2 regions of the Actinomadura meridiana genome follow, and region 1 is predicted to be linked to the other one. Evidence: riboswitches for the same ligand, from Rfam matches in the RefSeq annotation. Region 1 holds a riboswitch; the other holds the start of a gene.
What was found. A riboswitch is a leader RNA that binds a small molecule or an ion and turns the genes downstream of it on or off. The one in region 1 is predicted to bind cyclic di-AMP.

Region 1 (3,549 bases):
CGATGAGCGTGTCGATGATGCGCGCCAGGAGACGCTGCCCCGGTTCGGCGAGCGGTGCCTCCGTCACGGGTCTATTCCGCGTACTCGTCGTACTCGTCGTATCCGACCCGCTCGTCAATGACGAGCGTGCCGGCGAAGCGGTCGTGAAGAGACTGGTGCAGAGGCTGGTCCCAGATCGCCCACAGGTAGGCCATCAACGCACCCGCCCAGACGAGCACCATCCCGTATGCGGCGTAGTCCCAGACCATCACCGCGACGACGAGGAAGAAGAAGACACCGACCTGATAGCCCACATGGACGATCCCTGCGCGCCAGATGGCCTGCGTGGTGGTCAGTGGTTCTCCGCCAGGTGCCTGGACGATGCCGAGACCCATGACCCGCTTGCCGAGAGTCCGTCCCGACATGGTCAGTTGGACGGCCTCGTACAGCAACGGCAGCACCGACAGAACACAGAACAGAGTGAAGATGATGGGCCAGTTCCACACACCGCCCTCGTCCTCTGTCTTGCTGCCGGGCTTGCCCAACCCGAACGCACCGATCGTGATGGGCAGGACGAGCGCGAAACCGAAAACCGCCACAAGCGCGTTGTCGAGGATCCGCGCGGCGGCCCGGCGGAGTATCGGAGCCAGCGGCTGGTCGCCGCCGTTGGAACCGCCGTACTGGTCATAGGACGAGTCGTACGCCTCGTCATGCCCGGGCTGGTCCCCCCACTGCTGTTGCTGCCACTGTTGGGTTCGTGGCTGAGGCTGTTGCTGGCGTTGAGGCTGTTGCTGGCGTTGATGCTGCGGCTGGGGTTGGCGGGGCTGCGACTGGGGTTGCGGTTGCTGCTGGGGTCCTCGATACGGGGGCGGCGGGCCGTACGACCCCTGCCCCTGCTGCGGCTGGTGTCGCCGCCCACGGTCGGGGAAATCGCTCATTCGGTCAGCCCTCCAGGCGAAGCAACATCCGGGTGTTCCCCAACGTATTGGGCTTGACCCGATCGAGGTTCAAGAACTCCGCAACGCCTTCGTCGTAAGAGCGGAGAAGCTCCTCGTACACCTCTGGCGCCACCGGAGTCCCGAGGATCTGCTCGAAGCCATGCCGCGTGAAGAACTCCACTTCGAAGGTAAGGCAGAACACCCTCCGCACGCCGAGTTCCCGCGCGGTCTCCAGCAGACGGACGACGATCCGGTGCCCGATGCCACGTCCGCCGTACTCCTTGTCCACGGCGACGGAGCGGACCTCCGCGAGGTCCTCCCACATCACGTGCAGCGCGCCGCAGCCCACGATCGGCCCAGGAGTGCCGTCCTGGATGTCCTCGGCGACCCAGAACTCCTGGACGTCCTCATACAGCTTCACCGTGGACTTCTTCAGCAGGCGTCGTCCCGAACCCGCGTACAGGTCGACCAGCCTGCGGATCTCTTGAACGTCGGCGGTACGGGCTCGCCGGATCACGACCTCCACAAACAGGCGAGATTATCGAACGCGCGGCGTTGCCCGACTTCCGGCAGGGGCTTAACGGAGGCTTGGCAAGGTCTTGCATGAGGCGCCGTCCACACCAAGTAACTAGTTATAAGCGACCACGCGGGGCCATGACCCGTCGAAAAGTGAGACGGGCCACACCTTTCGGAACGGCGACACGCCCTCTCCTTCCCACCGACAGGCCGTGCCACGTGCGTTTTCGCATGTTCTGGTTGGCATTCCCTGCCGGTTCCGTTAGTGTCCTGCGCTGACGTCGGCCTTCCGCAGGACGGAGGCCGCACCGCCGAGTCCCCGGGTCGCAACCAGTGCCCCGAGGAGCCGGGGACCCACTTCCGGAGCCTTCGGGGACCTCCCCCGGGCTGACGCCGTGAGGGGTGAATCCGCGACCGCGTGGAATCGATCCGCGCGCCACCCGTGGACGGGCTACTCCAGCCCTAACCCGTCAGCTAACTCGGTAGGCGGACGAGGAGAGGAGAATTCGTGGAGCCATCGCGCCCTGCTTCCTTTTCACGATCTGCTCGGTCACGCTCCCGGCACTCGTCATCAGGTCGCGCGGCATGGTTCCGTGGCCGGACGATCACCGTGGTCGGCGCCCTAGTGGCGGGCCTTTCGGTCGTACCGCAGACGGTCGGCACGGCCAACGCCGATCCTGAGCCGTCCACCAAGGAACTCAGGACGAAGGCGTTCAAGCTCGCCGACCAGCTGGAGCAGCTCACCGAGCAGTACAACGGGCTGAAGGTCAAGCTCGCGCAGTCGCAACGCGCCGCCAAGGTCGCCACCGACAACGCCGAGCGGCAGGAGAAGACTCTCCAGGGCCTTCGCGAAAAGGTCGGCTCTCTGGCCGCGACCAGTTATATGCAGGGCGGCTCCGACCCCACAGTCTCGTTCGTCGCCTCGCAGGACCCGCAGGCCGTCCTCGACCAGGCGTCCACGCTTCGCTACTTCGCCAAGCGGGACAGCAGCAAAGTCCTCATCCTGATGCAGGCCATGCAGGCCGCACAGCGCGCGCGCAAGTCCGCCGAGGCCCGCTCCACGCAGGTCAAGGAATTGCGGACACAACTCGACTCGCAGCGCAAGAAGGTCACGGACGCCTACGAGAAGACCCGCGGCAAGCTCGTCGAGCGCGACCCCAGCATGCTCGCCAAGCTTCCCGTCATCGGCACCGGCAAGGCCGCACAGGCGCTGCGGTACGCGATGGGCAAGCTCGGCGACCCGTACGTCTGGGGCGCCGCGGGTCCCAGCACCTTCGACTGCTCGGGCCTGACGATGTGGGCCTACCGGCAGGTCGGCATCAACCTGCCGCACTACACCGGCAGCCAGTTCAACGCGGGCACGCACGTGTCGCGCAGCCAGCTCCAGCCGGGCGACCTCGTGTTCTTCTACTCCGACCTGCACCACATGGGGATGTACATCGGCGGCGGCAAGATGATCCACGCCCCCCACACCGGTGACGTCGTGAAGATCGCCTCCATGTCGGGACGTCCCTTCGCGGGCGGCGTCCGGGTCGCCTGACAGCGTCGACTTCGACCGGGCGCGGCCGGGCTCAGGATCGGTGGAAACGCGCGCCTGGTCTGTCTTTCTGAGAGTTTGTCGACCTCAGGTCGCCGTGGCAGGTCGCTGTGGCGTGCCGCGAGCACAGAAACGAGTGCCGAGGCGATTCCGGACACATTCGAGATTTCCCGGGCATATTCGAGAGATCCCGGGCAATCTTCACAGGATCCAGGGCCCGTTCACGACATTCCGGGCACATTCGAAAGAACCAGGGTCTTCTGAACGCCGTCCAGCGGCGACGCCTCCCGCAGGGACCTACCTGCCGGGACGTGGGCGCCGCCGCCGCGGGGTCGGACGGAGGTTCAGAAGAGTTCGCCGCCTGGATTCCGGTGACGCCCGCCGTCCCCGGACGAGCGTCATTGGTACTGCTGCTAGATGAGCTGCCTTCGGGCCGCCCACACCACGGCCTCGATAGGGGTGTTGACCTCCAGCCGGTCGCAGATGGTCCGCAACCGGCGCCGCAAGGTCCGGGCGCTCAGTTCCAGCTTTCGTGCCGCCACATCGGCGGTGACACCGCTGGCGATCTGAGCGAGGAGC
Region 2 (3,549 bases), on a different contig from region 1:
GATGCCGCACGACCTGCCGAAGGTGGTGGCCGACGACGACCTTCCGCTCGTGGAGGAGGCCGTCCAGACGATGTTCTCGCGCCGCGAACCGGTGGAGGCCGAGCACCGCGTGATCGGCGAGGACGGGCGGCCCCGGCATCTGTGGGTGTTCGCGGAGCCGGTGCTCGCCGACTCGGGGCTGCCGGTCTCGATCAACATCGTGTCCCAGGACATCACCCGGCGGCGCGGCGTGGAGCGGGCGCTGGCCGAGACCCGGCGGCAGATGCTGAAACAGCGGGAGCAGACGGCGCAGGAGCGGCGGGTGGCGGTGACGCTCCGCCGCGCGATCCTGCCCGACGAGGACGAGATCGAGCAGCTCCCGGGCCTCGGCACGGCGATCCGCAGCCTGGCCGCCGAGAGCACGGCCCGCATCGGCGGCGACTGGTTCGCGACCCGTGTGCTGGGAGACGGCGCCGCGATGTTCGCCATCGGCGACGCCGCCGGACACGGCCTGCCCGCCGCCGCGGCGATGGCGCGCACCCGCAACGGGCTACTCGGCCTGATGTGCACGGGAGAGCGGTCCGGACGGCTCGTCGGCTGGCTGAACGACCTGGTGAGCAGCATGGACCCACCCGCGACGGGCACCGCCGTCGTCGCCCGCTTCGACCCGCGCGGGCGCGTCCTGGACTGGACGTGCGCGGGCCACCCGCCGCCGATCCTGATCCGGGCCGGGGAGGCGGTGCCGCTTGAGCTCGTGCGTGACCCGATGCTCGGGGCGATGCCGGGCTGGGAGTACACGACGGTCACGACGCGGCTGAGCCGCGGCGACATGCTCTTCCTGTACACCGACGGCCTGGTGGAGCGCCGGGACGCGGACCTGGACGAGCGCATCGAGCGCCTCACCGGCATCCTGCGGGACTGCGCCACCCAGCCCGAGATGCTGCTGGACGACGTCCTGGCGCGCATGGAGCACGACCGAGCGGCCGACGACACCACGCTCTTCGCCCTCCACGTCGAGTGACCGCCCGGTCATGTGACGTGCGTCTCACCGGATGTGGCCCCCGAGCGGCGCGCCACCGCACCCGTGACCTGCTCGTTCGCGGGTTCTTTACCATTTGATCGGCTTCCGGTAAGCCCCCGGGGCAAAGGGCTGCGGGGCCCTCGAAGAAAGATCGGGAAGACACCGGGGCTTGAGGGTGTTGGTAGTCCCTTGGAAGGGCTTTGAGCAGGCAAGACGGACTTTTGTGCCTGATTTGCTTTTCTTGCGAAGGTTGATACCTTCTACCTGAATCCGCAGCGCGTCCCATGCGTTGCTCCCGGCCGGGTGAGTTGCGGCCGAAGATCGCGGAGCGGATCCCGCCCGCGATGCGCCCGACGAGGGGCGCCAGCACATCAAGATCAGTCACTGAGATACATCCGCACAGCACCGCGCCCCCGCGGTGCGAGGCCGAGTCCGAACCGGTCCACCCGACCGGAACGGAGCCGGGGACCCAAGGTTCCAGGGGTGAATCGGCGCGCCCGAGAGTCGCGCCGTAGGGCTGCTTCCATGCCCGAATCCGTCAGCTAACCCGGTAGGCGTCATGGGAGACAAGGAGATTCCCTGTATGACCGGTCGTTTCGATCGTCTTTCGCTCAAGCATGTCGCCGCCGAGGACAAGGCCGTCGGTGCCGCCGTCGGCGCGGTCCTCGCCGGAGCCGTCGGGCTCGCGCTGTTCAACCCCCTCGGCGGCGGCAGCGCCGCGGCCGAGACCGCGGCCCAGGCGGCGGCCGTCGACAAGGGCGCCGTGTCCAGCGGGTCCGCGCAGGCCGCCGGGGCCGGCATGACCGCCGCTCAGGCGCGCGAGGAGGGCTTCAAGGTTCCCCCGCACGCGGTCAAGCCGTCCGAGGTGATCGACCTCGCGGAGAAGCAGGTCGGCGTCAAGGAGGGCAGGGGCGGCATGACCAAGTACCACAAGTGGTATGTGTCGACCCCGCACGCCAAGCAGACCGCCGACCGTGACGGCGGCTTCCCGGTCGCCGACTACAAGGGCGCGCAGTGGTGCAACATGTTCGTCTCGTGGCTCGGCGCCCAGACCGGCGTGGAGAACATGGGCTGGGACGCCTACACCGTCAAGCACGCCACCTGGTTCAAGGACACCGACCGCTGGGGCAAGAAGGCCAAGCCCGGCGCGGTCGTCTTCTTCGACTGGAAGAACGGCTCGAGCGGTGACATCGGCGACATCGACCATGTCGGCCTCGTCGTGAAGGACAACGGCAACGGCACGATCCGCACCGTCGAGGGCAACACCGACAACGCGGTCAAGGAGAAGACCCGCGACAAGTCCGAGGTCGTCGGCTACGGCTACCCGGACTACGCGTCCTGACCCACACCTGTAACAACAGGACCCGCACCACCGCACGCGCTGAGGGCGCCCGGCGACTCGCCGGGCGCCTTCGGGCGTTCCAGGGTGATGCGACCCATGTCTCCGCTGAAGGCGGGTAATGCCAAGCATTGACAGCCTTTGATCGGCCTTGGACCTCAGCACGGCGTTCCTGGATAGGAATCCTGCACCTGTCCGGCCGAACCGGAGGGAGGGCCATGCGGGCACGCCCGGACGTCAGCGTCGTCGTGATCGCCTACAACGACGCGCGGCGGCTGCCACGGGCCGTCGACTCGGCGCTGGCGCAGTCGCTGGGCGGCGTCGAGACGGTGATCGTCGACGACGCGAGCACCGACGGGACGGGCGAGGTCGCCGACCGGCTGGCCGCCGCGCATCCGGGACGGGTCAGGGCCGTCCGCCTCCCGGAAAACTCGGGCGGCTGCGGGCGGCCCCGCAACGCCGGGATCGAGGCGTCGACCGGCCGGTACGTGATGTTCCTCGACAGCGACGACCTCCTGGACCGGCACGCCTGCCTCAACCTGCTCGCCGCCGCCGAGGACGCGGCGGCCGACCTGGTGTCCGGGTTGTGCGAACGGATCTTCCTGGACGTGCCCGCGGGCGGGAAGGGCCGCGTCCGCCCCTGGTTTCCGTGGCTCTACCGGCGGCGGGCCGTCTACGGGCCGCTGGAGCAGAACCCCGAACTCCTCTACGACACGCTGTCGACCAACAAGGCCTACCGGCGCGACTTCCTGGACGAGCACGGCCTCCGGTTCGTCGAGGACCTGCACTACGAGGACCTGCTTTTTACCGCCGAGGCGTACCTGGCGTCCCGCCGGACCGTCCTGATCCCGCACCGCGTCTACACCTGGCTCGTCCGGGAGCGGGCGCCCGCGCCGTCTATCTCGGGCAGGCGCGCCGACCCGGCCAACTTCGCCGACCGGCTGGAGATTCACCGCCGTGTCGACCGGCTGTTCGCGCGGCGTGGCGCGCACGACCTGGCCTTGGCCAACGACGCCAAGTTCGTCAACCATGATCTTGCGCTCCACCTGCGTGAGCTGCGCGGACGCGACCCGGACCGGCGGGCCCGCTTCCTCGACCTTGTGGGCGAGTACCTGGCCGGGTTCGATCCGGCGGTGTTCGACCAGGCCAACCCGCTGCCCGCGATCGCCGCGTACCTGGTCCGCGAGGGCGACCACGCGGGGGCCCTCGC

Region 2: linked by a shared signal. The riboswitch ahead of ABD808_RS25220 (CHAP domain-containing protein) and the one ahead of ABD808_RS00335 (C40 family peptidase) in region 1 are both predicted to bind cyclic di-AMP.

Annotation. Positions count from the first base shown of each region.
Region 1 is NZ_BAABAS010000001.1:74,749-78,297, reverse strand. It holds gene ABD808_RS00350 (RDD family protein) at 1-67, opposite strand, end outside; gene ABD808_RS00345 (RDD family protein) at 72-917, opposite strand; gene ABD808_RS00340 (amino-acid N-acetyltransferase) at 922-1,443, opposite strand; cyclic di-AMP (ydaO/yuaA leader) riboswitch at 1,733-1,938, shown strand; gene ABD808_RS00335 (C40 family peptidase) at 2,044-2,973, shown strand; gene ABD808_RS00330 (transcriptional regulator) at 3,384-3,549, opposite strand, start outside.
Region 2 is NZ_BAABAS010000019.1:73,811-77,359, reverse strand. It holds gene ABD808_RS25225 (PP2C family protein-serine/threonine phosphatase) at 1-1,000, shown strand, start outside; cyclic di-AMP (ydaO/yuaA leader) riboswitch at 1,415-1,571, shown strand; gene ABD808_RS25220 (CHAP domain-containing protein) at 1,584-2,342, shown strand; gene ABD808_RS25215 (bifunctional glycosyltransferase/CDP-glycerol:glycerophosphate glycerophosphotransferase) at 2,558-3,549, shown strand, end outside.